Regions from separate parts of the Bacillus cereus group sp. N8 genome, predicted to be linked through region 1. Evidence: riboswitches for the same ligand, from Rfam matches in the RefSeq annotation. Region 1 holds a riboswitch; the other holds the start of a gene.

Region 1 (20,005 bases):
TGGAATCGGATCTGAAATCCCGCCATCTAACAGTTGCTTACCACGGTAATTTACTGCTGGTGCAATGAAAGGCAATGAACTAGACGCTTGCAATAAATTTAACGCATCATCATTCGTTCCCTCTTTTTCAAAATAAACGGGTTGTCCTGTTTCACAATCTGTTGTTCCTACAAGGAAACGCTCTGGACTATTAAAGTATGTGTCAAAATCAAATGGGACATGTTTTTCTGGAATTTCATGAAAGATGAAATCCATATCAAATAATTGACGCTTTTTCCATAAGTTTTTATACGATAAATATTGCGGATGTGATGCATAATCAATATTTACTGTCTTATTTCTATTCCTTTGTCTGGAAAGATACGACGCTGCATGGCAAGCACCAGCTGATACACCGATTACATATGGAAAATATAAATCTTGTTCCATAAAGTATTCTAATATCCCGCCAGTATATACACCGCGCATACCGCCGCCTTCCAATACTAAACCCGTATTTTCAAGCATGTTACTCTCTCCTCTTTCTCTATATATTGACTCTTTAATTATTCACTATGTTAAGTATCTTTTTCTATTATATATGAGTTCTTTCAGAAACTATATTCAAAAGGCTTGAAATGGAGGGATTTTTTCTTTTCCTAGGAGTAACACCAGAACCACATAAAAAATACCGGCATCCTTCCCATGAAGAATACCGGTACTTCTTATTTATCCCACTATTTGCGGGCAGTAAGACTTCCACCTCAAAATTCAGCTGAAGCGAAGAAGTTAGGTCTGCTAATCAGTGGGGGATGAACAAAACCCCCACTAATTAAAGTTTCACTTTATCACCCATACAAAACCGCATGAAATACGCCTAACAGTAAGTATTGACCCTCTATATAATCATCATAATATACATTCATCTCGATGTAATACATATCTTCCTCAAGACGAATATTCCAATCTGCGATTACATAGCCCTTTCGTAATAACTTTCCGATCCCAAGTGAAGTTTTGTGAACAACATATTCTTCTGTCTTATATGTAAAGGTAAATATTCTTCAATCACCTCTAGTTGTTACACAGCTCATACCTGACATCACATCACTCTGAGAAACTATGTATATACATATATTTAATTAATGTATTATCACACATGAATGACCTTAGTATAGTAGCGCTATTTTTGCTTCGCGAACTCCCTCATAATAGAATAACTATCCTTTTATTATTTTTTTCTTGACTTAGAGTTCACTCTAATCATTATAATCAACTCATAGTTCATTCACAATAATATCAATTGGATAAAATTCAGGAGGGATTGGACAAGCTAAAATCAAAAGTGACTGACCTTAACGCAGACCTGGATGTTGTCATTCAAACCTTTGATTTATCTGTTACTACAATTGTACATTAAGGTACAATTCAAATAAAAATCAACGATTTCCTGTACATTAAGAAGTCAGTGATTCTTGTTATTTTTGCCTTATTTTACTTTCTCTTAATAGTCGTAAAGCTTCTCTAATATATTTAGTGCATATAAAAAAGACCGACCATAAAATCAGCAAATTAGCAAATAAAACAGGATGGGAGTCAGTTATTATGGAGCAATCAAATAAAGCGTTTAGCCAGGCATTAGTAAAATCGTTAAGAGGAGAACGAGGACATCTTCCCATCAAGAATGCTTTGTCGGATATAGACGTGGCGCTTGCGGGAAAGCGCAGAGAGGAACTACCTTATTCTATTTATCAATTAGTGAAACACATGACCTACTGGCAAGATTTTCTCTTATTATCCGCTCAGGGGAAGAAGCCTGCATTGCCTGCCCATGTAAAAGAGAGCTGGCCTGAAGAAGAATGGCCTGCCAGTGAGGAAGAGTGACAACAGAGTATTCAGTATTTTCTTCAAGGGATTGAGCAGGCATGTACGATTGCCCAAACTGTTCAATTAGACCAGACATTGGAGGAATGGCCTGGTGAAACCCCTGGCGGTGTTCTACGCAATATTGCATCTCACAACTCCTACCATTTAGGAGAAATTGTGCTGATTCGCAGATTATTTAGTGCTTGGCCACCGCCAACAGGCGGATATCCGGTCTAAACAAGGATAAGGTTCCATCCCATGCCCATCAACTTAAGACATATTTTTATACAAAATATGGTCTTTTCATGTAGTGTTTTATTATCGTTTATAGATGTTATAAAAGTAGGCTATCAAATAAACCCTGACGGATTTGAATTTTTTTACTATGCTACCTAATGAGTAGAAGTAGTATACTCATACACAACACCTTAGAGACTTCCCGAAAGGAGGTCTCTATTTTAAGCTCTTTGATCAGCAACAATATGAATATCAATATACTTCGTTTCTCTCATAATTTCATTTACAATAGAACCTTTTCGTATTTCTTCCCACCGTGTTCTCGCCGATTGCCCGAGTAAAACTTGTGTCACTTGTAGTCTGTTCGCGACTTCAATAATAACATCAGCGGGTTTTCTTCCTTTCGCTTCTTCTAATACAAAGCTCGCATCAAATTGATTCGTTAGCGATTTCCACTCTTCAATTGTTTGCTTTTTCCCTGCTGAAATAGAATCTATATTTTCTCTTTCTACGTTTAAGACATACAATTCAGCGTTTAACCGATCAGCCATGCGCCAACCTCTCCGTATTAATTTCTCTGCTGTTGAACTGTATTGTACACAAACGAGAATTTTTTCTTTCACGCCAATGGGTTCTATAACTGTTTGACTAATTTTCTCATCCATATCATCTGCAACTTCGCGAAGCGATAATTCCCGTAGTGCCCCTAAATTATTAAGCGTAAAGAAATTTTGTAAGCTTTGCTCTATTTTTTCTTCTTTATATATCTTTCCATCTATTAATCTCTTCCTTAATACTTCTGGCGTTGCATCAACAAGCTGAATTTCATTTGCTTTTTGCAAAATAAAATCCGGAATTCGTTCTCGTACTTTTACATTCGTAATTTGAGCTACAATGTCATGAACACTTTCTAAATGTTGAATATTAAATGCTGATAATACAGATATACCGGCATCTAACAATTCCTGCACATCCATGTAACGTTTCTTATTTTTCGACCCAGGAATATTACTATGCGCAAGTTCATCCACTACAACTACTTGCGGTGCACGTTTTATAATTCCTTCCACATTAAGCTCATAAAATACTTTTCCTTTATAGTCTATTTCTTTTAACGGAACTTTTTCTAAATCAGCAATTGCTTCTTCCGTCTCAATTCTCCCATGTGTTTCAATTAAACCAATTACAATATCAATACCGTCTTTTTTCATCTCTCTTGCATCAAATAGCATTTTATAGCTTTTCCCTACTCCTGGAGCCGCCCCTACGTATAGCTTTAACTTCCCGCGATTTTGCTGACGAATATATTCTAAATACTCTTCTGGCGTTCGCCTTTGAAACGTCGGTTTATAGTCATCCGCATACAAAACACTCACAACCTTTCTTTCGAAACAACGCTACCTCAATCCGTTAGATTGAGGTAGCACTGTTACTATTTCATTAATTTCTGTAATTCTAAATTTAACTTTAAGACGTTCACGCGATCTTCTCCAAACAAGCCGAGTGCAGCGCCTTCCGTTTGATCCTTAATCAATTGATCTAGCTTTTCTTTCGGAATATTCGTTAATTTCGAGATGCGATCTACCTGTACGGAAGCCGCCTTCGGACTAATGTCAGGATCAAGCCCTGAACCTGAATTCGTCACTAAATCTATCGGTACTTCTGTAACTGGAACAGTTGGATTTTTTTCCTTCCAGTCTGCAATACTTTTCTCTACTCGTTTCTCTAAATCTGGATTAGACGGTGCATAGTTATTTGAACCAGATGCTTCTGCTTTATATTCTATACTAGAGACACGTCCATGAAAATAACGTGGGTCTGTGAAATTTTGACCGATTAATTTTGAACCAACTACTTCATCTTTATCATTATATATAAGACTTCCATCTGCATTATCCTTCATTACCGCTTGCGCTATACCAGTTACAATCAGTGGGTATACGAGGCCGCACAAGACTAGAAATGTAAAAGTAATACGAATAATTGGTGAAAGTATACTTTGTTTTTTCGCCATCTTTTTTTCCCCTCTTCCTTATATGAACAAGCCGACAATCATATCAATTACTTTAATTCCAATGAACGGAACGATAACTCCGCCAAGCCCATAAATGAGTAAGTTTCGGCTAAGTAGTGCATTCGAACTCATCGGTTTATATGCGATACCTTTCATAGCTAGCGGAATGAGTAACGGAATAATAACTGCATTAAATATTAATGCTGATAAGATTGCTGAAAGCGGTGATGTTAATTTCATAATGTTTAATGCTTCCATTTGCGGAATCGCAAGTGTAAACATCGCTGGAATGATCGCGAAATATTTCGCGATGTCATTCGCAATACTAAACGTCGTTAACGCACCACGAGTCATTAACAATTGCTTACCAATTCCTACAACCTCAATAATTTTTGTCGGGTTCGAATCTAAATCAATCATATTCGCTGCTTCTTTCGCAGCTGTCGTACCACTATTCATCGCTAATCCAACGTCAGCCTGCGCTAATGCCGGAGCATCATTTGTACCATCACCCGTCATCGCTACAAGTTTCCCTTTATCTTGCTCTGCCTTAATAACTGCAATTTTATCTTCTGGTTTACACTCGGCAACGAATTCATCTACCCCTGCTTCTTTTGCAATTGTTGCTGCTGTTAATGGATTATCACCAGTACACATAACCGTTTTAATCCCCATTTGGCGCAACTGTTCAAAACGTTCACGCATACCAGGCTTTACTGTATCCTTTAAATAGATTAAACCATAAATACGATTATCTACTGCAACTACAAGTGGTGTCCCACCCTCTTTTGAAATAAAATCTGCTTTTTGATTCACATCTTTCGGAATCGTTCCGCCTTGCGACCTAACCCATTCAATCACGCTACCTACAGCACCTTTTCTCACTTTCGTTCCGTCTTTTAAATCCACACCACTCATTCTCGTTTCTGCTTTAAACGGAACAAATTCACCTTGTTCGGCAAGTTCTCTATTATATGATATAGATTTCGTTTGTACATATTCTATAACAGATCGACCTTCTGGTGTTTCGTCTAAAACTGAGCTAATTGCAGCCCATTTCCCTACTTGCTCAATCGTTTCATTTCCTACAGGAAGCAGTGTATGTGCCATCCGGTTCCCAAAAGTAATCGTACCTGTTTTATCTAAAATAATTGTATTAATATCGCCCGCAGCTTCTACTGCTTTACCCGACATCGCTAACACATTGAACTTTGTCACGCGGTCCATCCCAGCAATACCAATCGCTGATAATAATCCACCAATTGTCGTTGGAATTAAACAAACTAACAATGCTACAAGTACAGCTGTATCAATTTGAAACCCTAAATAATTTGTAAAAATCGGCAACGTTACAACAACGATTAAGAAAATAAGCGTTAAACTCGTTAATACTGTATTTAAAGCAATCTCATTCGGCGTCTTTTGACGAGCAGCTCCTTCTACTAAAGAAATCATTTTATCAATAAATGATTCGCCAGGGTTACTCGTAATTACAATTGTAATCTCATCACTTACGACCATCGTACCGCCTGTTACTGAACAAAAATCGCCACCCGCCTCTTTTATTACAGGAGCTGATTCCCCTGTAATTGCAGATTCATCGACAGACGCTAAACCTTTAATTACTTCACCATCATTTGGAATCATTTCTCCTTGTTTTACAATAACAACGTCACCTTTTCTCAGATCAGTTGCTGAAACTTGAACAATATCTCCATTTTCTTTTACAACATTTGCAAACACATCTTTCTTCGATTGTTTTAAAGAATCGGCTTGCGCTTTACCACGACCTTCAGCTAGCGCTTCTGCAAAGTTAGCAAATAAAACTGTAAATAATAGAATGAGAGAAACTGTTATATTAAACCATCCTGGTACACTACTAGAACGACTTGGGAGAAAAGATAAAATGAACGTAATGATAAATCCAATTTCCACAACGAACATAATGGGATTCTTTATCATTACTTTCGGATTCAATTTCGCAAAGGATTGTTTCATCGCATGTTTCACAATATCACGATCCATCGTTTTCGCTTTTCTAACCTCATCTTCTACAACATGTATTTGTGACTCGTTCACTTGTTTTTCTTTTACTACTACCGGTCTCATCATTTACCCTCCATTACTTCAATGTAAGAAATTCTGCAATTGGGCCAAGTACTAACATCGGGAAAAATGTTAATGCACCAACAATTACAATCGTTCCAATAAAGATTCCTCCAAATAAACCATTATCCGTACGGAACGTTCCGACTGTTTCTGGTACTACCGTCTTCTCTTTCAATGAAGCTGCCACAGCTAGCATCGTAATTAAACTAAAATAGCGTCCTAAAAACATAACTAAACCAGTCGTAATATTCCAAAACGGTGTATTATCTGCTAAGCCTTCAAATCCAGATCCGTTATTCGCAGCTGACGATGTGTATTCATATACAACTTGCGTTAAACCGTGGAAACCGGAATGAGAGATTGCATCCGTTCCTAAGCTTGTTGAAAGAGCTAATGCTGAAAATCCTAAAATAAGCAATGGATGAAATAAAATCGTTACCGCAATCAATTTCATTTCCTTACCTTCAATTTTCTTACCTAAAAACTCTGGTGTCCGTCCAACCATTAACCCAGATATAAAGACTGCAATAATGGCATACATAATAATGTTTACAAAACCTGCTCCAACGCCGCCGTATACTGTATTTAACATCATATTTACGAGTGGAACTAGACCACCAATTGGTGTTAACGTATCATGCATTGTATTAACAGCCCCAGTTTCAGCAGCTGTCGTTACTGTCGCATAAAGGGAAGAAAATACTGTTCCAAATCGGACTTCTTTTCCTTCTGTACTTCCTTGTACATGTTCGATACCCATTCCATTTAACGCTGGATTTCCATGTAATTCAGATGTCGTAATCGTTATAAATCCTAGTAAAAACACCATAAATAGTGACACGAAAAGGATGCGGCCTTGTTTTTTATTTCCTACCATTCTTCCATACGTAAATGGAAGTGCTGTTGGCAATAACATCATAAGCATCATTTGCAAAATATTACTCATTTGTCCTGGATTTTCGAAAGGATGTGTAGAGTTTGCCCCGAAAAATCCTCCGCCGTTATTTCCAAGTTCCTTAATGGAAACGAATGATGCAACTGGACCACGTAAAATACTTTGTTTTGCCCCATCAATCGTTTGTGCTGTAACTGCCCCGTCTAACGTTTGCGGTACGCCAAGTGCGACGAAGACTAACGCTGCTATAAATGCGATAGGAAGAAACACTCTCGTTAATGCTCTCGTAAAATCTACGAAAAAGTTACCGAGTTCTTTTCCAGCAAGTCCTCTTATGAAAGCCATAACGAGCGCTAATGTCGTTGCTGGTGCCGCAAACATTAAAAATGTAATCCCAATTAATTGTGATAAATAAGACAAACCATTTTCACCGCTATAATGCTGTAAATTTGTATCAGCCATAAAACTAATTGCTGTATTAAAAGCAAGCGTAGGCTCCATTCCCTCAATATGCGCTGGATTTAGCGGCAGCACACCTTGTAATCTGAAAATGAAATATACGACCACAATCATAAATCCATTAAGTAACACTAATGATAATGCATACTGTTTCCACGTTTGATTGTATTCTTTTACACCCGTAATTTTAAAAATAAGTTTTTCAAAAGGCCCGAATACTTTATCTAGCGTTTTGCTACCTTGAAAAGCTTTTTCTAAATAAATCCCCGTTGGCTTTGCTACTAAAATAAACAAGAGCATTGTAATAACAACTGCAACCCAAATCATAATGAATGATTCCCCCTAATTAAAACTTTTCTGGATTTAATAATGCGTACACTAAGTACACCGTAATCGCTGCAACAATAACCGATAAGGCAATCATCATGATTGCTTCCCTTCTTTCACAACTTTATCTGACCAACTTGCAAGACTTGCCATCGATGCTACTAATACAACAAAAATTCCGATCATTACAACATCTAACATAATTACCCCTCACTTTTTTGTTAAAATTTACCATATCTTTATCGAAAAAAGAACACTAAGCTCTACTTAGTGTTCGAAATGAACAACACAAAGTAAACCTCCTCTCTAAACGCTTACGAGGTTAGCTGTCGGATTCGGGCCTAAAGAGTAGCCCTACTTTCAAAATTGAAAGATTCACCCCAAGTGACGATGCACAAAATTGGTTCCCCCGCTCCATTTCTGGAACTCAGCGATTTTAGGTTTTTTTTGGAAATTTCATGAATGATTTATGAGAGTAAATATACTCCTCTAAATTTAACTTGTAAAGGGTTAAATTACTGAAAATAAGAAAATATCCATCTATTTAAACGCTTACATTAGGTATTATTAATATTCTTTCATCTGTTTTCTCGTCTTTTCTTTCTTTTTCACAGAAATGATCTTTTAAATACGAAATAAAAAGAGCGAATTACATGAAGTGCATAGCTTGTTGCACTCAGCATTCACTCTTTTTTCATTCACTATTTATTCCCCTCGTAAAAAAGCACGTAAATTTCTCCCGCGAATATAAACTTGTGACAATTCTGCATGTAGCTGCTCATATTCGATAACATCTGTTTTTAAATATAAAGCGTCTTTCGATGGCAATATAATATATGGCCCTGGAAAAAGAGGATCAATCTGGATCAATTTTTCAACTCTCTCTATCGATACCGCCCAACGATTCGCTATATCTCCTAGTAGCAACACCTTCATATTCACTCTCCTCCGCCCTATTCAAAAAATAAAAAAGAAATGTTATCACAATTTGTAAACACCACGAATTTAGCCCCAATCGTTTCATAGAGCCTCGCTGGATATCGTTTATTTCTTGTAACAACAGTAATAGGCGCTTGGAAAGAAAAGCGAATACGTTCTGCGAAAAAGCTAACTATTTGAAGCTCATCCCCTAGCAGAATCACCTTCTTAATACACTCGCAAATACTAGTAAAATCCTGCTCCTTATTACAGCTATAAGCTGATTCAAATCCATAGCCCCTGACTTCAGCTGCTATCTCCTCATTTGCTGTAAAAATAATTAACTCATGCTGAAATGCTACTAGCTCTCTTAAACTCTTTATCTTATTTTCTTCTCCAACACAAATAAGTGTTAGTTCCATGTACCTCATCCTCCTTAGCATAAAAGAACTCAAATATAGATTGATATTCCCCTATACTAATCGGACCGATGAAGGGAAGTATCCATCATGGCACCGTCCTCTCTCAAGACGCTTACGAAGTTAGCTGTCGGATTCGGGCTTTGAGAGTAGCCCTACTTTCAAAACTGAAAGATTCACCCCTAGTGACGACGCACAAATTGGTTCCCCCGCTCCATTTCTGGAATTCAGCGATTTTAGGATTTTTTGGAAATTTAATGAATGATTTATGAGAGTAAATATACGCCTCTATATTTCACTTGTAAAGAAGTAAATTACCTAGAATAAGAAAATATCTCATTATTTAAACGCTTATAATATGTATTTTTAATACCCGTTCATCTGTTTTCTTATCATTTCTTTTTTTCACAGAAATGATATTTTATATACAAAAAAGCAAATGTATATAAGCACCCATATTAGGTGTACTTAACATTTACTCTCTCTTTCTTTCAAAATTTATCCCGCGAATATAAACTTACAACAATTCTGCATGTAAGGTAATATCCGCCTCTAAATACATCGAATTTTATTATAACGATATAATATATAATTTCAAAAAAATTTTGTTCACAGCGTGATAGATAAATTGAGGAAGTTTAATAAAATTTTAATAACTTATAACCAAGTTTAAGAAATTGCACATCAAAAAGCATGCATATAGCTTCAAGAATATTATATACTCACAATCTAAACTACACTTGCAAAAAAACTCAAAAATATTCTTCCTTTAATTTTTTTGCAAGTGTAGCAAGAGAAACACAATAGGTAAACAAACTAATTTTATTTATTTTTTAATCCTACGATAGCGGTTAGCCTATAGCGTAGCTTACCGTCCAGTTTATTAACCCGTGTTTTTTATTTAACAATTTTCATCTCATTCAAAGGCCAATAAACAACGTTTGCTTTTCCAATAATATTATTTGCCGGTATAAAACCAATATCGCGACTATCTTTACTACCACGGCGATTGTCTCCTAATACAAAATAATGCCCCTCTGGAACTATAGGACTAAGGGTTGATGGCAATGTTTTTATATTAAAGTCTTCAGTAAGTAACTCCCCCCTTGCCAAATCTTTCTTTTGACTCTCCAAATAAGCCTCACTATATTTTTTACCATTTATATATAACTGGTCATTTTTATATTCAACATAATCCCCTGGAAGGCCAATAATACGTTTTATATAATTCGCTCCATCTTTATGCTTGAATACGGAAATATCAAATCGTTCTAGACCATTTAGTTTGTATCCAATTTTACTCGCTACCATTCTATCTCCGTCCTGAAGAGTTGACATCATTGAGCTTCCCTCAACTACTACAGGAGTAAATATAAAGTGGCGTAGCAAGAGAATCAATATAACTATTATTAAGGGTAGAATCCAACTTCCTTGTATTCTTTTTTTAGGTTCATATAACCCATTTTCCTTCATTATCCATCATCCCCTTCCACCTTAAAAAAATTTATAAAAACTTGCCAGTTAATATTTTTTAGTAAACCTTTCCATCTACTATATTTATTATTCCATCACACTGTTTCGCAACCCTATCATCATGGGTTACAATTAAAATAGTTTTTTTCTGTTCTTGATGTATACTTTTAAAAATATCTAAAACTTGCTGACCTGTTCTTTGATCCAACGCTCCAGTTGGTTCATCAGCTAAAATAATATCTGGATTGTTAATCAATGCTCGTGCAATTGCCACACGTTGCCGTTGTCCACCTGATAAATTATATGCATATTCAGATGCCTTTTCCTTCATACCAAGCCTTTCAAGTATTGATAGCACTCTTTCTTTTTTATTAGTTTTGTCCTTACTATATAGAATTGGAATTTCAACATTTTTCATAACAGTGTAGTCCTCAATAAGTGCAAAATCTTGTACAACAAAACCAAAGTACTCATTTCGTATAGTAGCTAATTTCCTTCGATTTAAAGATTGCAATTCTTGATTATACAACTTATAAGTACCCATACTCGGGATATCTAGGCAACCAAATATATTCAATAATGTAGATTTCCCTGAACCTGACGGACCCATAATCGCTAACATACTACTTTTTTCTATTTTCAAGTCAATATTTTGAAGAACTTTCACTTCATTGGCCTTCGACTTATTATAAACTTTTGAAATATTATTCAGCTCAATCATTTATTCTTTTCTCCTTAATATGTCACTTATCTGTAAACTAAAAAGTTTAATAAAGCTAGGAATACATGTTATTAAACAAAGAAATAAGATCGCTCCCGAAACCCCCAATATTCTGAAAGGTTGATTGGACACTAGAACAGAAGTAATAGAAGAAAGGACCCAAACAATAAATATTTGTAAAAAAATCCTTAATGCAATATCCGACCTATCTCCACCACAAAAAATATGAATACTAAATTCTCTTAAATTTTTTCTAACAAATTCTAATGTATTAATAATAACTAATGAAAAAGCAAAAATAATTACCCATATTGATATAAACAGAAATACACCTACAGATTTTTTGGTAGACATCTCCATATACTTTGAGACGCCAACTATATTATTGAAGTTATAATTATATAGTCGTGATTTTTCTGTAATATTTCTAAGCTCTGTTATATCCTCTTTATTCTTTGCTATTATTGTTGCATTATTAAGATAGGTTTCATAATCATAATTTCCATTCACATACATATCATCAAATTTTGTAGCGTCCATTGGTATTAATACCGTTTCATCTAACTCTATAACACCTTTGCCTGATGATATATCAACGAAACTTTGTCCTTCTTGTAAAAAACCAACAACCTTATATTTCAAATTATCTATATTAACAAACTCATCATTGATATTCATAAACTTTTGATAAGAATGCCCCAGTACAACTGGTATACTCTCGTTACTCGTATACCCCCAATTGGAAGCAAAAAACTCGCCCTTTGATAAAGCTAAATCAAAAACATCTATAAAACTATGTGAAATAGCTAAACTTTTATAGGCTTGAACCTTAGTTTGTCCTTGCTCTATTTCAACGGAAAGAGAATTTTTTGGAATACTCTTTATTTCTATATAATCTTCAATATCAGAAAAAATTGTATACTTCTGACTTTCATTGACATATGTATATAAATCTTTCATAATACTTTCTTCATATTCGCCACCTATATACTTTTCTTTTTCTGCAAGTGATACATAATAAACATTAGAAATATTAAATGCCTTAGATAAATAGTTAAACGCATCTTGCTTCTTATACATTAAAGAAAAACATTCCGTAATTAACAATGTGATAATCATAATCTGAGTAAAAAACAAAATAAAATAAAGCTTTTTCCTCCAAATATCTTCAAGAGCATATTTTAATTGAGTTGACATCTTCCTACCTCATTATCTTGATTAATTGCTTCCTTTGATTGATAAATAACATCGGGAATGTGTAAAATATATCCATCAGAAAGAATAGTATGATACCTACAACAATTGATTCCAAACGAAATACAGTATTATACGGTAATAGGTTTAAAACATCCGTAATAAGAAATGTTATCGAGCTTCCAATCAAGATCCCTATTACTCGAATAACTAGCATATTAGTATAAACTCTTAATAATAAACCTGTTTCTCCCGCACCTGATAATCGCCTAACAAACATCTCACGCTTATATTTTTCTACCCATGAAAGCACGATAGTAAATCCTGATACAAATAGCATCGCACTAGTTCCAAGAAATATAAAAAGCGCATATTTTTGGTTTAATAGATTATTTATCCATGTTTGCTTAACCTTTTCATAAGAGATTGTAATTGTATTATCTGTTTCTTGTATAGTAGTTAATAAATCCTGTATAAGGGACTCACTATTTCCTCCTGCGTCCAAGAAATACTCTCCCTTTATTAATTCTTTTTGAGTTGCTTCTAACGACGACTCAAGATTTGCTACTACATTAGTAAAAGTATCAATATAGCCAATTACTTCATACTCCCTACCATCAAAGTAAAAGTACTTTTTACCATTTTTAACCACTTGATCATCTTTGTTCCAAACATTAATATAAGCTTTTCCCTTCTCCAAGCTATATATAGAAGTATTTTCATTTGAAAAGCTTAATCGACTAGCTTCTTGCGGTATGTTCTTATAAAGTATGAAATTATCGGTTTGTTTATTTAACCATGATAGTAAGTCTTGGTTTGTAAAACTGGTTTCCATTTCATTTTGGTTAATAGAAATCCGATACGTATTTTTATTAATGTTATTGGTCATCTGTTCTTCTACAGATAAAATCATTGAAATTCCGCCAGCAATAGTCCCAAATACAATTAATGTAAAAAAAAGAGGTAGCCACGATTTTTTCATTATTTTAGACATTATCCCCATTACCCTTCACTTCTTTATCCTATTTAATAATAAAATTATTCTTTATAAATGAAACGATTCCCAACAGTAGTGTACATACTGTTGGGAATAATTTTGCAGAAGGCTAAACTAGTATCTCCAACTATAGTTTGTATAAGCCGTTTCGAATGGATTATTGACTTTTGATAATTCCTTTGTCCATCCTCCTCGTTTAGAATAATTGTTAGCCGACTCATTAAATTTCCCTTCTTTTAAAGTTACTTTAACACCCGTAACTACCTTATTTTTGTTTGTACCATAAGCACCAGTACCTTTCTTACCAACTTCGTTATATCCTTGAATATAAACAGTGGCACCCGACCCCATAGAAATATGCTGTATTCCCATTGCTTGTGCTGAAACAGCGCCAGTACCTATAATCCCTAATGCTGCCGCACCAACAATAAATTTCTTCATTTTTTTCACCTTCATAATAAACCTCCATTTAATATATTTTTATTTCATTAAGACAATTACTTGTTCTTAATTATCTAAATTATAAATTTACACTTATACAATGTAAAATGTAATATATAAATATTTAGATATTGATTAAAAAATTATCGAACACAGTGGTGTTTTATATGATGTATTCTTCCATTAGTTGCTTATTACAATGTAAATTCGAATGGTGCATTTTACTGCTATTTATATTTTCATCTCAAAAAAACCAAGCCCTCCATCCTCTTATAAAATATAAGGGATAGAGGATTTTATTGTTTTCGAAACTCACTTCTTTATGCTCTTGTTCTACTCCATTTATACGCAAAATGATTCGTCGGTCCATGACCACTTCCAATATTCAATGGCTCTTCAATCGCTATACTAATAAATTGTTTTGCCTCTTGAACCGCCTCTTCAATCGAGTACCCTTTCGCAAGTCCAGCTGTAACTGCGGAAGCAAATGTACACCCGCTTCCGTGCGTTTGTTTCGAAGGAATTCGTTCACTTCTAAATTCAATAAACTCTTCTCCATCAAAGAGTAAATCAATTACTTCATTCCCTTGATATTCTGCATGTCCGCCCTTCATAAGCACATATTTAGCACCTAATTCATGCAATACTTTCGCAGCCTTCTTACTATCTTCAACGTTATGAATCTCCATCCCAGTTAACACTTCTGCTTCAGGAACATTCGGTGTTACAACGGTTGCTACTGGTAATAAATATTCTTTTAATGCTTGTACTGCTTCTTGCTGTAATAATGATGCTCCGCCTTTTGCAATCATAACAGGATCTAGCACAATATTATTCCAGCCAAATTTCTTAATCTGCTCTGCCACAGTTTGAATAATTTCACTACTAAATAACATTCCTAGTTTCACAGCATCTGGTGTTAAATCCGTACCAATTGAATTCAGCTGTTCCGTAATACCTTCTAATGGAACAGGATATACCCCTTGAACGCCAAGCGTGTTTTGAGCAGTAATTGCTGTAATAGCTGTCATTCCGTACACACCAAGCTCTTGGAATGTTTTTAAATCCGCCTGAATTCCAGCACCGCCTCCGCTGTCAGATCCTGCAATTGTTAAAGCTTTATTCACTTCCATCTCACTCATCCTTTTCTATCCAAAATAGCGATGATAAATCGTCTTTGCTTCGCTTATATCTTTCGTTCCATGTACAAGTACACGGCCATCTTTGAAGGCAACTAACCTCTTTTCTTCAACAGAGAAAGATAGTAAATATGGATTTACATTTAACTCATTCACGCGGCCTTCTAGCAGCTGTTTATATTGTTCAAAATTCATTTCCTCTTTATGAGGTGGTCTAATTTGAACTGTATTTCTCCCGCATAAAACTGCTGTTTTTGAAGTGTTTTCTTTATTTAAATACGGGTATAGCGCATTATCACCACACGAAGGACAATTGTGTTTACGAAGTTTTTGTACATTCATACATGAATATTCATTCTTCCATACATCAAACGACACAAGTCCATCGCGAAGCGATTCATAGTCTTCCACTAACAGTTTAAGAGCTTCCGTTACTTGATGAGAAACGACAAGAGATACAGCAGGTGATATAATACCCGCTGTATCACATGTCGCTCCGCCAAGCGGAATCGATTGTAATAAACAAGATAAACATGGCGTTTTATCTGGAAGAATTGTGTAAGAAAGGCCATAACTCCCTACACATGCCCCGTAAACCCATGGAATAGAATATTTTTGTGATATATCATTCACAATGAAACGCGTTTCGAAATTGTCAGTCGCATCGATAATTACATCAACATTTGTAACGAGTTCTTCTAACTCTTCAGCTGTTACATCTTGAACGAGAGCTTCTACTCTTACTTCACTATTAACCTCTTCTAGACGTTTTTTTGCCGCTACAGCCTTCGGAAGATTATTCTCTACATCACTCTCTGCATACAATTGTTGTCTTTGTAAATTACTCCAATCGACATAATCACGGTCAACAATTGTTACTTGACCAACGCCTGCTCTTACAAACATCTCTGCGTTTGCACTACCTAATGCGCCTGCACCGATAATAAGTACATGCTTTTCTCGTATCTTTTGTTGCCCTTCTTCCCCAATTGGAGAAAATAGCTCTTGGCGAGAATATCGATTATTCAACTACGCTCATTCCTTCTAAAGGACTACTTGCTGTTGCACAACGTTTACGTGCAATACGACCTGCTTCAAACCCTAATCGTCCTGCCTCAATACCTAATTTCATTGCGTATGCCATTTTAATAGGATCTTTTGCTCCTGATACAGCCGTATTTAATAACACACCATCTGCTCCTAATTCCATTGCAAATGCCGCATCAGCTGGGCTACCAATACCGGCATCAACGATAACTGGTACTGTCGCTTGTTCAATAATGAAGCTTAAATTCAATGGATTTACAATACCAAGCCCTGATCCAATCGGTGATGCTCCTGGCATAATCGCATGCACACCTAGTTCTTGTAATTTACGTGCTAATACAACGTCATCAGATGTGTACGGAAGTACGATAAACCCTTCTTCTAATAACATTTCAGATGCCTTTAACGTTTCTACTGGATCAGGTAATAACGTTCTATCATCACCAATAACTTCAACTTTGATCATGTCACAAAGCCCTGAAGCTTTTGCTAATTTTGCAATACGAACAGCTTCTTCAGCATTTTTTGCTCCAGCTGTATTTGGTAATAACGTATATTTTTTCACATCAAGCTTCTCTAATAAATTAGGTTGCTTTGCATCAAATATATCCATACGACGTACTGCAAACGTTAAAATTTCAGCTTCAGAAACGTCAATTACCTTTTGCTGTACATCAAAATCAGGAAATTTCCCTGTTCCTAATAAAAGTCTAGAATGAAATGAAAATGGTCCAATGTTTAACATAATCAACCGCCTCCTACGAAAGTTACAATCTCAATTTGGTCTCCATCAAAAACAGATGTATCTTTATGATCATCTTTTTGTAAAATATCTTTATTACGCTCTACAACAACAATTCTATTATCTAACCCTAAATGTATAAGTAGTTCAGCTACTGTCTTCACACTCGCTGGCACTTCGATTTGGTTACCGTTAATTTTCAAATTCAAACTTCCATCCCCTTTCTAAACCGTTTTAGAAAGCAATGAATCTAGCAAGTGATTCCCCTGCTTTCCTTCTATTAAATCAGCCATATATTGACCAGACACAGGACTTAATAAAATGCCGTTTCTATAATGGCCCGTACAAGCATATAAACCTTTTATTTCTTCATGCTCTCCCATATAAGGAGCTTCATGATTCGATTGTGGCCTTAATCCTGCCCATGTACTTTCCCACTCTGCTTCTTTTAAAGCCGGTAATATTGTATAAGCACGCTCTAATATAGAAGTAATACTTTCGGGTTGCACAGTTTTATTGAACGTATGAGGCTTCATCGTTGCTCCAATTACGTAACGCCCACCGCGCTTCGGCGTAATATAAAACCGTTCTTGGAAAATAGGAGCTTTCAAGAGCAGTTTCTTGCTTCTTACTGCAACAACTTCACCCTTCACAGGATACGTGCCCCAATCACTATGGAAATAATGTAGTAATTTCGTACTCCATGACCCTCCAGCGATAACGACTTTTTCGCATATGATTACACCTTCGCTTGTCACAATTCCAGTCACTTTATTATTTTCAATACGGATATCAAACACTTCTGTTTGTTCATATATATCCGCACCAGAAATTGATGCAGAATGCGCGAATGCTTTCGTAAGCTCTGGTGCAATAACATGCCCATCTTTCGGATAATATACCGCTCCTATAATTGACTCGGATAGGAACGGCTCTTTTTCCCGCAAATGGTCTCCCGTTAGAAAATAGGAATCTTCACCTGTTTTCTGCTGCCAATCCATAATGTGAAGAATTCTCTCTTTCTCATCCTCATTTTGAGCGATGCGATATATCCCTTTTTCCTCATAGCCAATATCAATACCCGTCTTTTCACGTAAAACTGCTGCAAGTTGTGGAAATATAGCACGGCTTTCTCTAGCAAGTTCAAATAGCGGATCATACGCATCCCATTCTGCCTGAACACCAAGTAAACCAGCAGCAGCTTTCGAAGCTTCCGATGCAATTCTCTGCTTCTCTATAATTGCTACTTTATGTCCTCTTTCTGCTAGAAAATGTGCAACTGAACTACCAATTACACCACCGCCAATAATCGCTACATCATACTTCTCACACATGTTTTCCCGCCCACTTTCTTATTGATTCCTTATAAGATTTCGCTCTGCTATACGGGTTACTATTACTTACAATTCCAGACATAACAGCAATTCCACTTACTTCACTTGCAAGAACATCCTTTGTATTTTCAGGAGTAATCCCTCCAATAGCTATAATCGGTATCGATAAGCTCTTTGCAATGCCCGAAATTTCTTCTAACCCTCTCGCTGGCACACCTTTTTTGCACTCTGTTGGGAATACATGACCATAAATGAGCGAGTCAGCCCCATTCTTAAAAGCCTCTATCGCTTCTTCTAAAGAATGTACGGAATAGCCAACATGCAAATACGAAAACTTTTCTTTCACTGACCTTACATCTGTACTTCGATATCCTAGCTGCACACGCGGGATATTTAATAAAATAGCAATATCAATTCGGTCATTTATAACAAGTTTAGATGCTGGAAAGCCTTTTTTTAAAAGGCTTTCCACACCTTCATATAATTCTTTCGTACTTTTCTCACGCTCACGAATATGCAAATAATCAATCTCACTCTCAATTTGCATCGCTACATTCACTAACTCTTCGAATGGCATATGGCCATTTGAGATTACATGGAGCTCATTTTTCATATTCATTCGCCTACTTTAAAATGTTTTCGAATAGTTCATCGGCTGGAACGATTTCTTTCGTCATTCCTTTGTCTTTCAACCATTTATTTTGTTTCTCCCAAGACTCTTTTGAATCTGATAAGAATGGCTCATCTTTCGTTTCCATCTTCTCTAATAAAATTTTCATACTTTCTTTTTCAACTTCTGGCACAAGTGGGAAGTTTTCTTTTTCTTGATGATCTAATAAAATATTTAATGCTTCATCAGGGTTTTTCTTCATAAAGTCATACCCTTTTTTCGCCCCGCGTAAAAAGGCTTGCAGCGCTTCTTTATCTTTTTTCAACGTTTTATCACCTGTTACAAACACAAGTTCATGATAGTTCGGTACTCCATAATCAGCTGGATTAAAGTACGCTGGTTCATGGCCTTCATGGCGCATAACAGGTACTTCATGGTTAATGTATGCCCCTGTTACAGCATCCACTTTTTTCGTAATTAATGCTGGCACTAAATCAAACCCGACATCAACTACTTTCACCGTATCAGGATTTCCACCATCTTCTTTTATCATCGTTTTTAAATACGCTTCACTTAAAGGCGTTCCAGAGTAACCTACTGTTTTGCCTTCTAAATCTTTCGGTGATTGAATGCCTGCTGATTTCAGCGATACGACATGATTTAACGGTGAACGTACGACAGCTCCAATTGATTTCACTGGAATTTGTTCATTTGCTCTGGCCATAACAACATCTGGCTGATAATACAAGCCAACTGTCACTTTCCCTGCTGCAGCTAACGTTAATGGATCAGTCGGATTAGAAGGGAATTTAATATTTACCTTTACTCCTTCTTCTTTAAAGTAGCCTTTTTCAATTGCGGCATAAATAAAGCTATGCACCGCATTCGGATACCAATCAAGCATGACTGTTATTTCTTTCTCTTTTTTACTCTTATCTGATGCTGAATTACTCGAGCACCCTGCAATCATTGCAACTAATAATGTAAACACAAAGATGCGTTTTAAAAATTTCATGAATGCTTCCTCCAACTAATGAATTTCTTTTCTAACATAGAAATAAGTATGACGAAAAAAATAGCTAAT
Region 2 (13,115 bases), on a different contig from region 1:
AACACAGCTATTCATCTACCGTAAAGAAGTATTTTAATTCCCTTTATTTTCAAGCTCTCATGTCCTTATTCCAAAATAAAATCCAATTAACTTTCTCCATTAAATTATCCATATATCATAACAAAAAACACTGTTTACTCATAAGTGATAATATTATAGCAATATAATTTTAAGACCTATATGCAATTATGCATAGCATATACACAAAAAGGATAACTTCACTCTCGTGAAGTTATCCTTAAAAAATCCCCTTACTTTTTCAAATGATATGGTACTGTCGTAATAACAACATTTCTTTTATAGAGTAAATACGCACGAATGAGTAAACTAGATTGATTATGAAGAATGTTATGCCAACCTTTTTTCGGAATAAACTGTGGTATAACGACTGTAACTCGGTAATTTGATTCATTCGCTTTATATTGCACTGTATCAATAAATTTTGTTAGCGGCTGAATAATACTTCTATAATGAGAATGTAATGTAACAAGCCTAACTTCAGGTTGCCACTTCTTCCATTTCTCTTCGAATTTCTTCTCCTCTTCTCTGTCAAAAGCAACATATACAGCAATAACTTGATCTGCCGAAAGAGACTTTGCATAGTTCAAAGAATTTTCTACTACGTGAGTCATACCAGCTACAGGAACGACAATTACATTCCCCTCAATCGGAACAATCCGTTCACAAGTTTTTAAACTTAATTGATCTCCCACTGCATCATAATGCTTCTTAATTCGATGGAACACGAAGATAATGACAGGTAAGAAAATAAGGATTGACCAAACTTGTGCGAACTTAGTTAAAAAGAACATACTCATTACGATAAAACTAATAACTGCACCAATTAAATTAATCGATAAACGTAAAATCCATCCTTCAGGTTTTTCACGGAGCCATTTTAATACCATTCCAGTTTGAGAAAGCGTAAATGGAATAAATACCCCTACCGCATATAGCGGAATCAAATGTTCTGTTTGCCCTTGGAAAGCTACAATTAAAATAATCGAAGAAATCCCTAGTATAATAATACCGTTTGAATATCCCAGACGGTCTCCTCTAATTGTAAACATTCTCGGTATGAACTTATCTTTCGCAAGATTAACTGCTAATAACGGAAATGCAGAATACCCTGTGTTAGCTGCAAGAATTAATATTAAAGCTGTTGTACCTTGTATGAAAAAGTACATAAAATTACGTCCAAATGTTTGTTCAGCGATTTGGGAAACGACTGTTACTTCTTTATTTGGAGTAATTCCGTAATAGTAAGCTAAAAAGACAATTCCTGAAAATAAAACGGCAAGTAATGCCCCCATCGCAAGCAATGTTTTTGCTGCATTGTTTGGTGCAGGATCTTTAAAGTTTGGAATTGCATTTGAAATTGCTTCAACACCTGTTAAAGCAGAGCTTCCTGAAGCAAATGCTCTTAACAGTAAAAACAAACTAATTCCCGCAACCGGTGTTCCAAGTGGCGCATGTAAAGTCGGTGAAACATGCCCAGTTAAAATATTATATATCCCTACACCAATTAATATAAATAATGCTAAAACAAATAAATAAACAGGATATGCCAAAATGGAAGCTGATTCAGTTACCCCTCTTAAATTTAAAATGGTAATTAGTATTACAAATATAATTGCAATAATTACATTATGTGCATGTAGGCTAGGAAAGGCAGATGTGAGCGCATCTGTACCTGCAGATACACTTACTGCGACCGTTAAAATATAATCTACTAATAAAGATCCACCAGCTATTAAGCCTGAATTCATCCCTAAATTTTCTTTTGATACAACGTATGCGCCCCCGCCATGAGGGTAAGCAAAAATAATTTGTCGATAAGATAAAATAAGAGCTGTCAATAATACTAATACCCCAATAGCAATCGGAATGGAATACCAATAAGCTACCGCTCCAAGACCTGCTAGTGCGATTAAAATTTGCTCTGGACCGTATGCAACCGATGATAATGCGTCAGAAGATAAAATTGCTAGCGCCTTCGTTTTATTAAGCTTTTGCTCTCCTAATTCAGTTGATTTTAACGGTCTTCCAATTAATAACTTTTTGATAGATGAAACCACTGCTGTCCACTCTCCAATAATTTTGTACGAACTTTTCTGCTAATTACAGCGGATAAACTATTTCTTCAGAAAACAAAAATGTCTACAAGCCATAACGAAATAAACTTGTAGACATTAATTTTTTTGTCGCACAAGCTCCACCTTCCTTCTCAATATAACGCTTACGAGGTTAGCTGTCGGATTCGGACCTTTGAGTAGCCCTACCTTTTTCAAGGATTCACCCCATTGAATTATGCACTAATTCATTAAAACGGGTCCCCCGCACCATGCGGTTTCAGCGATTTAGAAAATTGAAACTGTGGATTATAATACTCCTTTATTTTAAAAAAGTAAACAAAAATTTCAAAAACGAAAAAAATTAAAATGATTGTGCATAATAAGCCATTAAACATACATAATGAATACTAAAAAACCACAAAGGAGACCCATATGTCTAAAGAAAAGAAGCCACTTTTTACCGATTCATATTTAGATGCATTAGCAAGCGAAATTAATCAATTATATGGTAACCGTGATAAAGAAAAAAATACGACAGAAAGAATTAGAAGAGATGAATAAAATGTCACTATAAACACAAAAAAGGATAGCAACGTATTTATATTTTGCTATCCTTTATCCATTTTCATACTATTAAAATCATATTATTTCCTTACTTTTTATCATCTCTTCATACACCGTTAAATTTTGATATACAGCGCCTAATAAAGGTGCTTCTATAGAAAATTGCTCTGCTAAATCCAGTAAATATCCTTGTAAATGTTCTCCTTCAATGAACGAACCTTTTTCCATATCGCGCTGCATAGATGACTTCATATCATAAGAAATTTTATCAATCGTTTTCATATGGTCCTCAACAATATTATCTTTAACCGGAGCCCCCAATACCCTTATAATTTGCACAGATTCTTCAAATAAGTTTCGGATAAAATCATGTCCACCTTCACTCTCACGAATCGGTCCTATTGGTGCACGCATTAATGTTGTCACACCTGACATTACAGTTATAAATAAATATTTATGCCACATATCCTGCGTAATATTTTCACTTAAAACAAAACTAGCTTTTGTACCTGCAAATGCTTTAGAAATACGCTTTATTCTCTCTGAATCTTGAGGCTTAATTTCCCCAAATACAAGTCTGTTAGCAGCACTAGTTTGTACAATTTCTCCTTGTTCGTTTAACGTCGTCTCGATAAAGCATAAACCACCAATTACTTTTTCCACGCCGAATTCCTTTTGTAATAGTGATAAATGAGCGATACCATTTAACAATGGGATTATTACAGTATTTTCACCTACAAACGGCTTTAAATCTATGGTCGCCTCGTGTAAATGATACGCTTTTGTTGAAAATAAAATCACATCAAATGGAGACGTTCTATCTTCTTTCGTTATCAATTTCGGTTGAAATGAAAAATCTCCATTCACACTACGAATAACAAGTCCTTTTTCCTCTAATTGCTGTTTTCTTTTGCTGCGAACGAGAAATGTAACATCTTCTCCCTTTTCTACTAATCGGCCACCAAAAAATCCACCGACGCCACCAGCTCCTAATACTAAAATGCGCATACAATATCCCCTTTTCCTAACACAATTATACTAGTTTTAGTATACATAACATTATACATGTCCCCTGTTAAATTAGCTGAATTTTCATTCTTAATCTATTGCAAAAACAAGGTTATTTTCAAGAAAAATTGGGCATGTTGTTTCTATAGCTTATTCGGAAAGGAAACAATGTAAATGGAGGCAATACAAACAATCGAAGAAAAAGATGTAACAACAGCTATATTTCAATTTATATTCCCGTTTTCGTTTAAAACTGGATATGAACAAAATATGTTCCCTTTCTTACAAAAAAATAATTTCCGTCCTTTTCGACTCGATCATCTCGAAGATGAAAATACATATTATGGGGAGTTTAAAGTTTCACATCAAAACATGGAAGCTTACTATCTTTCATTTACGAATAAAATTCTCTTCCCTCCTTCAGAGCATCAAAAAGGATTACAGCGCTATTCTAAAGATCTTAATTTAAACGGACATTTAACAACAAATCTTATTTCCGTTCCATTCAAGATACATTCAATTGATGTAACACTTTGTCCTTATGAGCTTGGCTTCTTAACAATTCGAACAGGAGTCAAAACCGCTCCAAACATGACATTATCAGAAGCCATCGAATTCGCTTCTCGCTTCCGTGTGCTTGAAACTAGAAATGATACAACTGAGACCATTTGTATTGAATGTGATGGAAGAAAATATTCACAAGTAGAAAAACTTATATTCGGCGATTTATTTCATGGCTTAACAGACTTCTTTGAGAATAAGAGGTTGCGGAGTTCATATTTTCAAACATTCCCCTTCTTTGAAGACCAACGAATGTATGTACAAACTTTATTATCTATAAACAAAGAGTCAGACCTTCATATAGTTGATGTATATCGAGCTTCCAGTCTTTCCGGATTAACAGACGATGGTAAGCCGTATATTAGCGCAAATAATGTTCCTTATATTCACGATTATTTAACAAAGCATTCTTATCAAAGATGGGCTCCTAACCGTTATTTTATTATGGAAGAACATATTTTCACATGTATAACAAATGAAGGTGGACGAGAAGTCACTAAACTTGCCAGTCAAATGTACGGGGAATTTTATTACGCTTTATTATTAAATCTATTTCATAAAGTTGTTTTATTAAAGATGGCGAACGCTTATGCTGAGCTAAATATTGAACAAGATACAAATGAAATAGAGAAATTAATTTATTCAATCAATTCGTTTACAGCGAATTATTTTTCTTTAGAATTAGTATCTCAATCACAAAGTGAAGATATTTTCTTCCGCTTAAGAAAACTTTTTAACATTGAAATTTTATACTCGAACGCGAAACAAAATCTTGATAGTTTGTTTAAATATCAAGAAAATGTCGCCTCTAAAAAAGATAGCCTTTTATTATTAATTTTAACCCTCTACTCTGTGGTGGGTCAAATGTTAGGGTTTACTATGATTGACCTTTTAAGAAACACAGATTCAAACAAAATATCATCGCCTCTTGAATTTTTCGCACTGTTAATAGCAATTAGCGGTATAGTCATTTCCTTTATTTTAGGTGCACAAAGTGTATACCAATGGGGTATACAGCATCGAAGAAGACAAGCGTGGGTAAAACAAACTGTACTTTCTGCTGTGAAAGAAAAAGAGGATAAAAATTAAAGACGATTATTTTTAAATTACAAATACATGGTGCGCTTAAGTAAATGAAATTTTTATCAGCGATTTTCCGAATATATCGGCGCAACTCAAAATATATCAGCGATTTTTTAAATATATCGACTTACCGACAAAAACTGACAAAAATAAGAACCGAATCATAAAAAAGGCTACTCCAAAATGAACCTTGGAGTAGCCTCTTCTCTTTTTGTTACACTAATTTCGCTTACTTCCCTGCTTCGATTTTTTCTAATGCAGTAGCTACTTGCTCTTCAGTTAATTCATGTTGCACGATATAACGATTACGTGGGTGTACACGACATTCATGAGAACATGCACGTAAATGTTTTGCTTCACTTTCTTCAGAGCATAAAATTTTCTTGTTACATTCAGGGTTTGCACAGTTTACATAGCGCTCACAAGGTTCACCTGTAAAGTGATCTTTACCAACGATAACGTGCTCTTTTTGGTTTACTGGTACAGCGATACGCTCATCAAATACGTAACATTGACCATCCCATAGCTCGCCTTGTACTTCTGGATCTTTTCCGTATGTTACAATTCCGCCATGAAGCTGACTTACATCTTCATAACCTTCACGAACTAACCAACCAGAGAACTTCTCACAACGAATTCCGCCTGTACAGTATGTTAAAATCTTTTTGCCTTCAAGTGTTTCTTTATTTTCTCTAATCCAATCTGGTAATTCACGGAATGATTCAATATCTGGTTTAATTGCACCTTTGAAGTGTCCTAAATCAAATTCATAATCATTTCGTGCATCAATGATAACTGTATCTTCTTGTTTCATTGCTTCATAAAAATCTTTTGGTTCTAAATACTTCCCAGTAATTTCTTTTGGATTAATGTCGTCTTCTAAGCGAAGTGTAACTAACTCTGGGCGAGGACGTACGTGCATTTTCTTGAATGCATGTTCATCTGCCTCATCAATTTTAAAAACGATTCCAGCAAAACGTGGGTCATTGTTCATCGCTTCCATGTATTTTTCTGTTTGCTCAACAGTTCCAGAACAAGTTCCATTAATTCCTTCTGTCGCTACAAGAATTCTTCCTTTTAACTCAAGTGATTTACAAAATTCTAAATGCTGTTCAGCAAATTCTTCTGGATTTTCAATTGTTGTGTACATGTAATAAAGTAATACTCTATATGGTTTTGTAGTTGCCAATGTATTTCTACCACCTATCTAAATTTTAAAATCATGTATAAGTTAACGTTCATATCAAAACATATATAATAAGAAAATACATACTAAATTGTACTTAGCCTATTTTCTTCTATTTACAATTTTTTCTATAAGTTAACAAAAATAAAAACAAGATTACATCACAAAACACTATGGTTATGTTGTAATCCCAATATATTATATATCATACAATTTCATTTCCATCAATTAATATGCTGTAATATAGGCTCTATGTTCACATAAATTTCAAAAACAACCCTATAATTTATTATCTTCCCCCTTATTCAGCAGCCATAAACTCCCAAAATATTTTTCACATCGTCACACCATTCTTTGCACGAAGTCATATAATTTGCATTAAGGAAACTTTCGTGTTCAAATGAAATTGCCACATAATATATTTAAATGTATTGAAATAATGAATAAGAGCAAATACAATAATTTCATCAAGTTAACATTCCAAAGGGGAACACTACTATGAATAAAGATATATCAAAAGATGAACAAGTCCCTTCTCAAAGTACAACTGTTCAATCCGCACATTTAGCATTAAGCGGACAAACGAAAGGCTTAAAGAGACTATTACCATTCTTAGGACCTGCTTTTATCGCATCAGTTGCTTATATTGATCCTGGGAATTTCGCAACGAATATAGCTGCTGGATCCCAATATGGGTATTTATTACTTTGGGTAATTCTCGCTTCTAATTTAATGGCTGTATTAATCCAAACTTTATCAGCTAAATTAGGAATCGCTACTGGGAAAAACCTTCCTGAAATAGCTCGAGAAAATTTCCCAAAACCAGTTTCCATCGGTTTATGGATACAAGGTGAACTCGTTATTATGGCGACTGATTTAGCTGAATTTATTGGAGCAGCACTCGGATTATACTTACTGTTTGGAATTCCGATGTTACCAGCTGCTTTAATTACAGCGGTTGGATCATTTATTATTCTTGAATTTCAGCGCAGAGGCTTTCGTCCATTAGAAGCTATCATAACAGGGATGATTTTTATCGTTGTTATCGCTTTTGGTGTCCAAGTCTTTTATGCTAAACCAGAATTAAGTCCTCTTCTTTCAGGTCTATTTATTCCAAAATTCCAAGGCGTGGATAGCATTCTTTTAGCAGCTGGAATTTTAGGTGCGACAGTAATGCCGCACGCGATATATTTACATTCTGCCTTAACGCAACGCCGCGTAGTCGGAACAAATGATGAACAAAGGAAAAAGATTTTCCGCTTCGAATTCATCGATATTATTATTGCAATGGTTATCGCTGGAGCTATTAATGCAAGTATGTTAATTGTAGCAGCTGCTTTATTCTTTAAAAACGGCTTGCATGTTGAAGATCTTGATGTTGCTTTTAACCAATTTAGTAACTTAGTCGGTCCTGTATCAGCTGCTTTATTTGGAATTGGACTCTTATCAGCAGGACTCTCTAGCTCATCTGTCGGTACAATGTCGGGTGATATTATTATGCAAGGATTCATTCGCATGCATATTCCGCTATATTTACGCCGATTTATTACAATGATTCCACCACTAGTTATTATTGCTTTAGGCGTAAACCCAACTTACGCTCTCGTTATGAGTCAAGTTATCTTATCGTTCGGTATTGCCTTTGCACTAGTACCACTTATTATGTTTACAAGTAATAAAAAGATTATGGGTGCACTCGTTAACCACCGTATAACAACATTTATCGCTTGGATAATCGCTGCACTCGTTATCGTTTTAAATATTTTCTTACTGTATCAAACATTTGTAGGCTAATGAAAAAGGGATTCCAATGAAAATGGAATCCCTTTTTTCTTTATATGATTTGTATTAATGCCACAAAGTATTTTTAACAAACCTTTTGATTCTTCCACATCCCAATTTCTATTCAAAATACATTCTGTAATCTATTTCAAAACAATCTGACCCTTACACCTTGAATAATCTTTATTTTCAGATTAAATTATATAATAACAAATACATTTTAGTTTCATATGAACAGGAGTGAAGGCATGTTTCCTATATTAAAGACCGACCGACTCATTTTGCGAGAACTTACCGAAAAAGACGCACCAAGTATACTACAATGCTTTTCTAACACTGATGTACTGCGCTATTATGGCCAAAAACCATTACAGAATGTTGATCAAGTAAAACAGATCATAAATAATTTCAAGTTGAGTTACAATGCAAGAAACGGTATAAAATGGGGAATCGAATTAAAAGATAAGAAAGAACTCATTGGAACAATTGGTTTTCACGATTGGTCTTCTGAGCATAAACGCGCCAATATAAGTTATGCCTTTCTCCCTGAACACTGGGGAAATGGATATGCGACTGAAGCAGTTCCTGAAGTTATATCATATGGTTTCCACACCCTTCATTTAAAACGTATCGGTGCGATTGTCTTTCTTGAAAATGAAGCTTCAAATAAAGTGCTATTAAAATTAGGTTTTGAAAAAGAAGGAGTTTTAAAAAATTATATGTATCAAGATGATATTCCATATGATACGAATTATTATTCTTTATTAAAATCAGTTTAATAGAATTAACGTGTAAAAAACTCGTATCAGCACAACGGAGCCAGGTAGTGGATTTTTAATGAGGGATACAGTTTCCATTTCTTAGATCATCGTACGACGGATGCAACGTACAATAAATTATATAATCTAAAAAAGACGGTACATGAGCAAACCCTTACTCATGTACCGCTTTTTACGTTCTTTTTCTGTTTTCGCAATGCTTCTGGAATGTATACACAGAAAGGTTCGCTTTCCATGTAATCCCCCGTCATCGCATATGCTCTAGAACGAGATCCCCCACAAACATATCGAAACTCACAAACACCGCACTTTCCTTTATACTTGTCCGGATTACGAAGGTTTTGAAAAACAGGGGAGTTTCGATAAATTTCAGCTAGCGATGTTGTTCTAATATTCCCGGTTTTAATCGGCAATAACCCACTTGGATACACATCTCCAATATGAGAAATAAATACAAAACCATTTCCATCATTCACCCCTTTTGGAGCACGCCCAAGCCCATCAATTCGACCCGTCGTCCCATTCATCAATACATCCTGATATTGAATGACCTGATTTGTTTTTTTATTTTCTTTCATTTTTTCTTGAATCACAACACATCTATAATGCTGACCAGCTGTTGTTTTAATATCAAAAGAAACCTTTTTACTAAGTTGATATAGCCAATGGAATACCCTTTCATGTTGGGCTGGTAAAATCATATCCTCTTCCTTACCTCGCCCCGTTGGAACTAAGTAAAATATACTCCAGAGTACACATTCTAATTCTTCTATTAACATTGCCATCTCTTCAAGTACATCCATTAATCAAGATTAACCCTCCCATCAATTGATATTCTAATTGTAAAGTTATATATGTATTTATGCTGTGAGATGAATCACAAATAATAATCTTCCTCTGCTGTTGATCTAATGTTTCTACCTTCCTCTTCAACAATCATAGAAGCTCTTTTTAAAAAAATATAAACACCCCCTTTAGACTAAATGACCTAAAAGGGCAAAGCTTCACAACTTTTTATAAACATCGTGGCTTTCTTCAACACATCACATCTTTTTTTAGTCATCAAGACCTAAATCGTAAAAAGTCATAAAAAATAAAGGGCGATACATATTAGTCACGCATAATATGTATCGCCCTTTTAATTGTTGTTCAACAATCGCGCCCATTTGTTGAAGATCTTAATTAGCAAATGATAATCTACAATTCAAATGGGCACTTCGATTAAAGCCACTTTATGTCCGGCTGTTTAGACATTTCCTAGATAGCTTCGTGTAATGTTTTGGAGAACAATTTTTCCATTCTTACTGTGTTTTTCGAATAACTCTGACAGAAGAAAAACAAAATTTTGATACTCTTCGTCATTTTTTTTCGGAGCATAGGAAGCTGATAAATTCCTTCCCAAAAAACCTTCATAATCAAAAAGTAAATCATTTTGATACTCTTTAAACTCGTACTTTCCATCCTTAAAAAAGCTGTTAAATACTTCAGGAGTTTCCTCTATTCCACCGCTAAATCCTTTGAAATTCGGGCATGTCTTCTGGCAAATTTCTGCATTCTCTTTAATAATCGGACTAGTTAAATCTCTACTATTCCAAACAAGAGCAACATTTGCCTTTGGTTTCAAAATTCGTTGGCATTCAATTTTGAAAGCTACTTTATCAAACCAATGAAATGCTTGAGCAACAGTTACTAAATCCACACTATGCTCTTTTAAAGTGGTATTTTCAGCAGTTACTTTTATTGATTGAAAACGAGAATACAGTTTTAACGATTGCTCTGCCATCTTTCTCATGTCATCATTTGGCTCAACCCCAATAACATTTAAACCTTTTTCAAGCAGCTGACGGCTAAATATCCCCGTACCTGAACCAATATCGGCCACTATCCGATCCTCTTTCAGTTGGTTAGCTGAAAACAAATAATCAATATATTCATTCGGGTAATTAGGGCGATATTTCGCGTATATATCGGCCTCGTCGGTAAAATTTCCTGTCGTTTTCAAAGTACTACCTTCTTTCCCATGATATTTGAAATTCTCCACCATGTTCTTCCGTTTTAATTTCAACCTTATATGTAACATCCTTATGTACTTTCATATTATTTTCGCCTTTTCCACTATTAAACTCTAATATTGTATTATCATTTGAATCCACAACATAAGCAGTTATAGTTCCTTGTTTCGTTTTATCGTCAAAAGAAAATATCCAATTCTCACCTTTTTAACTTTCATATCTTGTGTTGCAGATCCAGTAAATTTTTTATACTTCCCAGATATACCATCTGAAGAACCATGAACTTTACCATCAACAATAGTTCTCTCTCTTGTAAAACACCCACTAAAAACTACTAAATATAAAACAAATAAAATTGTATTTTTAACATCATTACCTCTTTTCTAAAACCATAAAGAACGTACTATCCGGTAGCCCAACCACATTCCCAGACTCATCTGTAAACTCGATTTTCTCGCTAAGATGGTTTGTATATCCATCCTGCAAATAGTTCATAGCTTGAACGATATTTACTTTATCTCCAAAGATACCCTTTACGAAATCCTTATAGTCGTTTGGCGTAAAGATTCCAAACTGCTCCTGCACCTCATGAACGAAGGAATCCTCGCCCCAGGTATACGTATATAAGAACTCCATCGCATCGTTAACAGGCATTTTGACTGTATTGTCTGTAAGTACCTCATACTGGATTATACGCCCCTTAAATTCATGGACATACTGCTCTAAGAACTTCATTCCGCCCGCATCTTTAAAACGAATCACACGCATTAACGTTTTACCTTCGGTCATGATGCCATCACGAATGATAATACGCCCCCCTGTCTTTAACACCTCGTAGGCACTTTGCAGCCCCTTTTTAATTACTTCATGATTGAATTTCTTACCTTCATACTCGATATAAGAGAACAGCTCATGAAGGATAGAAGAATATACAATCGTATCAACCGATTCTTTATCAAACGAGCTACTTAAGTTGATTGCATCCCCTTTAATAATGTCCCAAGATCGACCCTCTTTCTGCTTTTTCTTTTTCAACGTATCAATCACGTTTTCAGAAATATCGATACCGTAGATTCGTTTATTCTCAGTCTCTGCTTCAATCATATCTAGCATGACACCACCACCGGCTCCGACATCTACAACCGTATCTCCCTTTATATAATCAAGAATAATTCGTTTATCATCAGCCGCACTATTCATATGCTCCAGATATACTTCTTCGTTATGGAATCTATCATACGCATCCTTACGTAACCCGAAGAAATCAAATAGCAGCACATTTGCCCGAGCATGCATCATATCTATCTTTTCTGCTTCTACACAGAAGGTGATTAACGCCTCACCTACAGCAGAAAACTGAAACGACACATACGCAGTCTTCATATCTTCATCAACTTTAGCCTCAAAAGAAACATGCGTTGTATCCGGCTTCTCGTTCTCACGGTACTCCCGTAGATACTTCTCAATAACCCGCTTACGATACACGTTGTTCTTCTTCTCGCCTTTGAAATCATAGTGCAACTGCTGCATCAATTTCTCGAAATGGATATGCTGAACCTTTCCAGTGTCTATCTCGTTCTTTAACATAACAAAAACTGTCCAAATATCCTCGAAGCTAAGGGCATGCATAGACGGTTCTACATACCACAAATCCTTATCAGATAAGAAGGTTTGAACGCCACTCTTCTCGCTCCCCATAATTATATCTTTTTCAAATGCTGACTCCTTATGTTTTGGCGTGAGTCTATGTATGCGAGAAGTAAATGGCTCCACATAGCCATCAAATAGACCATCAATTGTAATCTTCACATCGTTCTTTACTTCACTCCACAAGGATTTTGATACGCCCTCAATAATACATTGGTTAAGATAGTATAGAATCTCCTTTAACCTAACGTCTCCGTATTCTTCTTTATATGTGTTAATTAAATCAACATGAGAGTCCAAACGCGCCTCTCCGCGGATATACTGCCCGATTAATCCATGTGTTCTAATTAAATCTCGAACAAACAAATACTCAGTAGAGTTTGAGTTTGTCTCTATACGTTCGTTAAACTGAATATCA

What was found. A riboswitch is a leader RNA that binds a small molecule or an ion and turns the genes downstream of it on or off. The one in region 1 is predicted to bind cyclic di-AMP.
Region 2: linked by a shared signal. The riboswitch ahead of JDS80_RS04095 (APC family permease) and the one ahead of JDS80_RS22460 (hypothetical protein) in region 1 are both predicted to bind cyclic di-AMP.

What each region holds. Positions count from the first base shown of each region.
Region 1 covers NZ_JAEHBK010000020.1:7,816-27,820, reverse strand. The annotation lists gene JDS80_RS22510 (patatin-like phospholipase family protein) at 1-507, opposite strand, end outside; partial or broken gene JDS80_RS22505 (tubby C-terminal domain-like protein) at 828-1,040, opposite strand; partial or broken gene JDS80_RS22500 (DinB family protein) at 1,585-2,082, shown strand; gene kdpDN (KdpD-like non-kinase potassium sensor) at 2,304-3,458, opposite strand; gene kdpC (K(+)-transporting ATPase subunit C) at 3,515-4,096, opposite strand; gene kdpB (potassium-transporting ATPase subunit KdpB) at 4,115-6,205, opposite strand; gene kdpA (potassium-transporting ATPase subunit KdpA) at 6,219-7,886, opposite strand; gene kdpF (K(+)-transporting ATPase subunit F) at 7,906-7,986, opposite strand; gene JDS80_RS22470 (SipW-dependent-type signal peptide-containing protein) at 7,983-8,087, opposite strand; cyclic di-AMP (ydaO/yuaA leader) riboswitch at 8,184-8,329, opposite strand; gene JDS80_RS22465 (hypothetical protein) at 8,592-8,822, opposite strand; gene JDS80_RS22460 (hypothetical protein) at 8,840-9,226, opposite strand; cyclic di-AMP (ydaO/yuaA leader) riboswitch at 9,320-9,466, opposite strand; gene lepB (signal peptidase I) at 10,121-10,696, opposite strand; gene JDS80_RS22450 (ABC transporter ATP-binding protein) at 10,755-11,417, opposite strand; gene JDS80_RS22445 (ABC transporter permease) at 11,418-12,614, opposite strand; gene JDS80_RS22440 (ABC transporter permease) at 12,619-13,605, opposite strand; gene JDS80_RS22435 (hypothetical protein) at 13,723-14,064, opposite strand; gene thiD (bifunctional hydroxymethylpyrimidine kinase/phosphomethylpyrimidine kinase) at 14,370-15,182, opposite strand; gene thiF (thiazole biosynthesis adenylyltransferase ThiF) at 15,198-16,217, opposite strand; gene thiG (thiazole synthase) at 16,210-16,980, opposite strand; gene thiS (sulfur carrier protein ThiS) at 16,983-17,186, opposite strand; gene thiO (glycine oxidase ThiO) at 17,202-18,311, opposite strand; gene tenI (thiazole tautomerase TenI) at 18,304-18,924, opposite strand; gene JDS80_RS22400 (ABC transporter substrate-binding protein) at 18,935-19,936, opposite strand; gene JDS80_RS22395 (ABC transporter permease) at 19,933-20,005, opposite strand, start outside.
Region 2 covers NZ_JAEHBK010000002.1:4,232-17,346, forward strand. The annotation lists gene JDS80_RS04095 (APC family permease) at 252-2,078, opposite strand; cyclic di-AMP (ydaO/yuaA leader) riboswitch at 2,222-2,368, opposite strand; gene JDS80_RS31925 (hypothetical protein) at 2,508-2,636, shown strand; gene panE (2-dehydropantoate 2-reductase) at 2,715-3,647, opposite strand; gene JDS80_RS04105 (hypothetical protein) at 3,822-5,297, shown strand; gene trhO (oxygen-dependent tRNA uridine(34) hydroxylase TrhO) at 5,521-6,480, opposite strand; gene JDS80_RS04115 (Nramp family divalent metal transporter) at 6,976-8,271, shown strand; gene JDS80_RS04120 (GNAT family N-acetyltransferase) at 8,508-9,038, shown strand; partial or broken gene JDS80_RS04125 (SPASM domain-containing protein) at 9,197-9,841, opposite strand; gene JDS80_RS04130 (class I SAM-dependent methyltransferase) at 10,285-11,040, opposite strand; partial or broken gene JDS80_RS04135 (hypothetical protein) at 11,045-11,406, opposite strand; gene JDS80_RS04140 (class I SAM-dependent methyltransferase) at 11,423-13,115, opposite strand, start outside.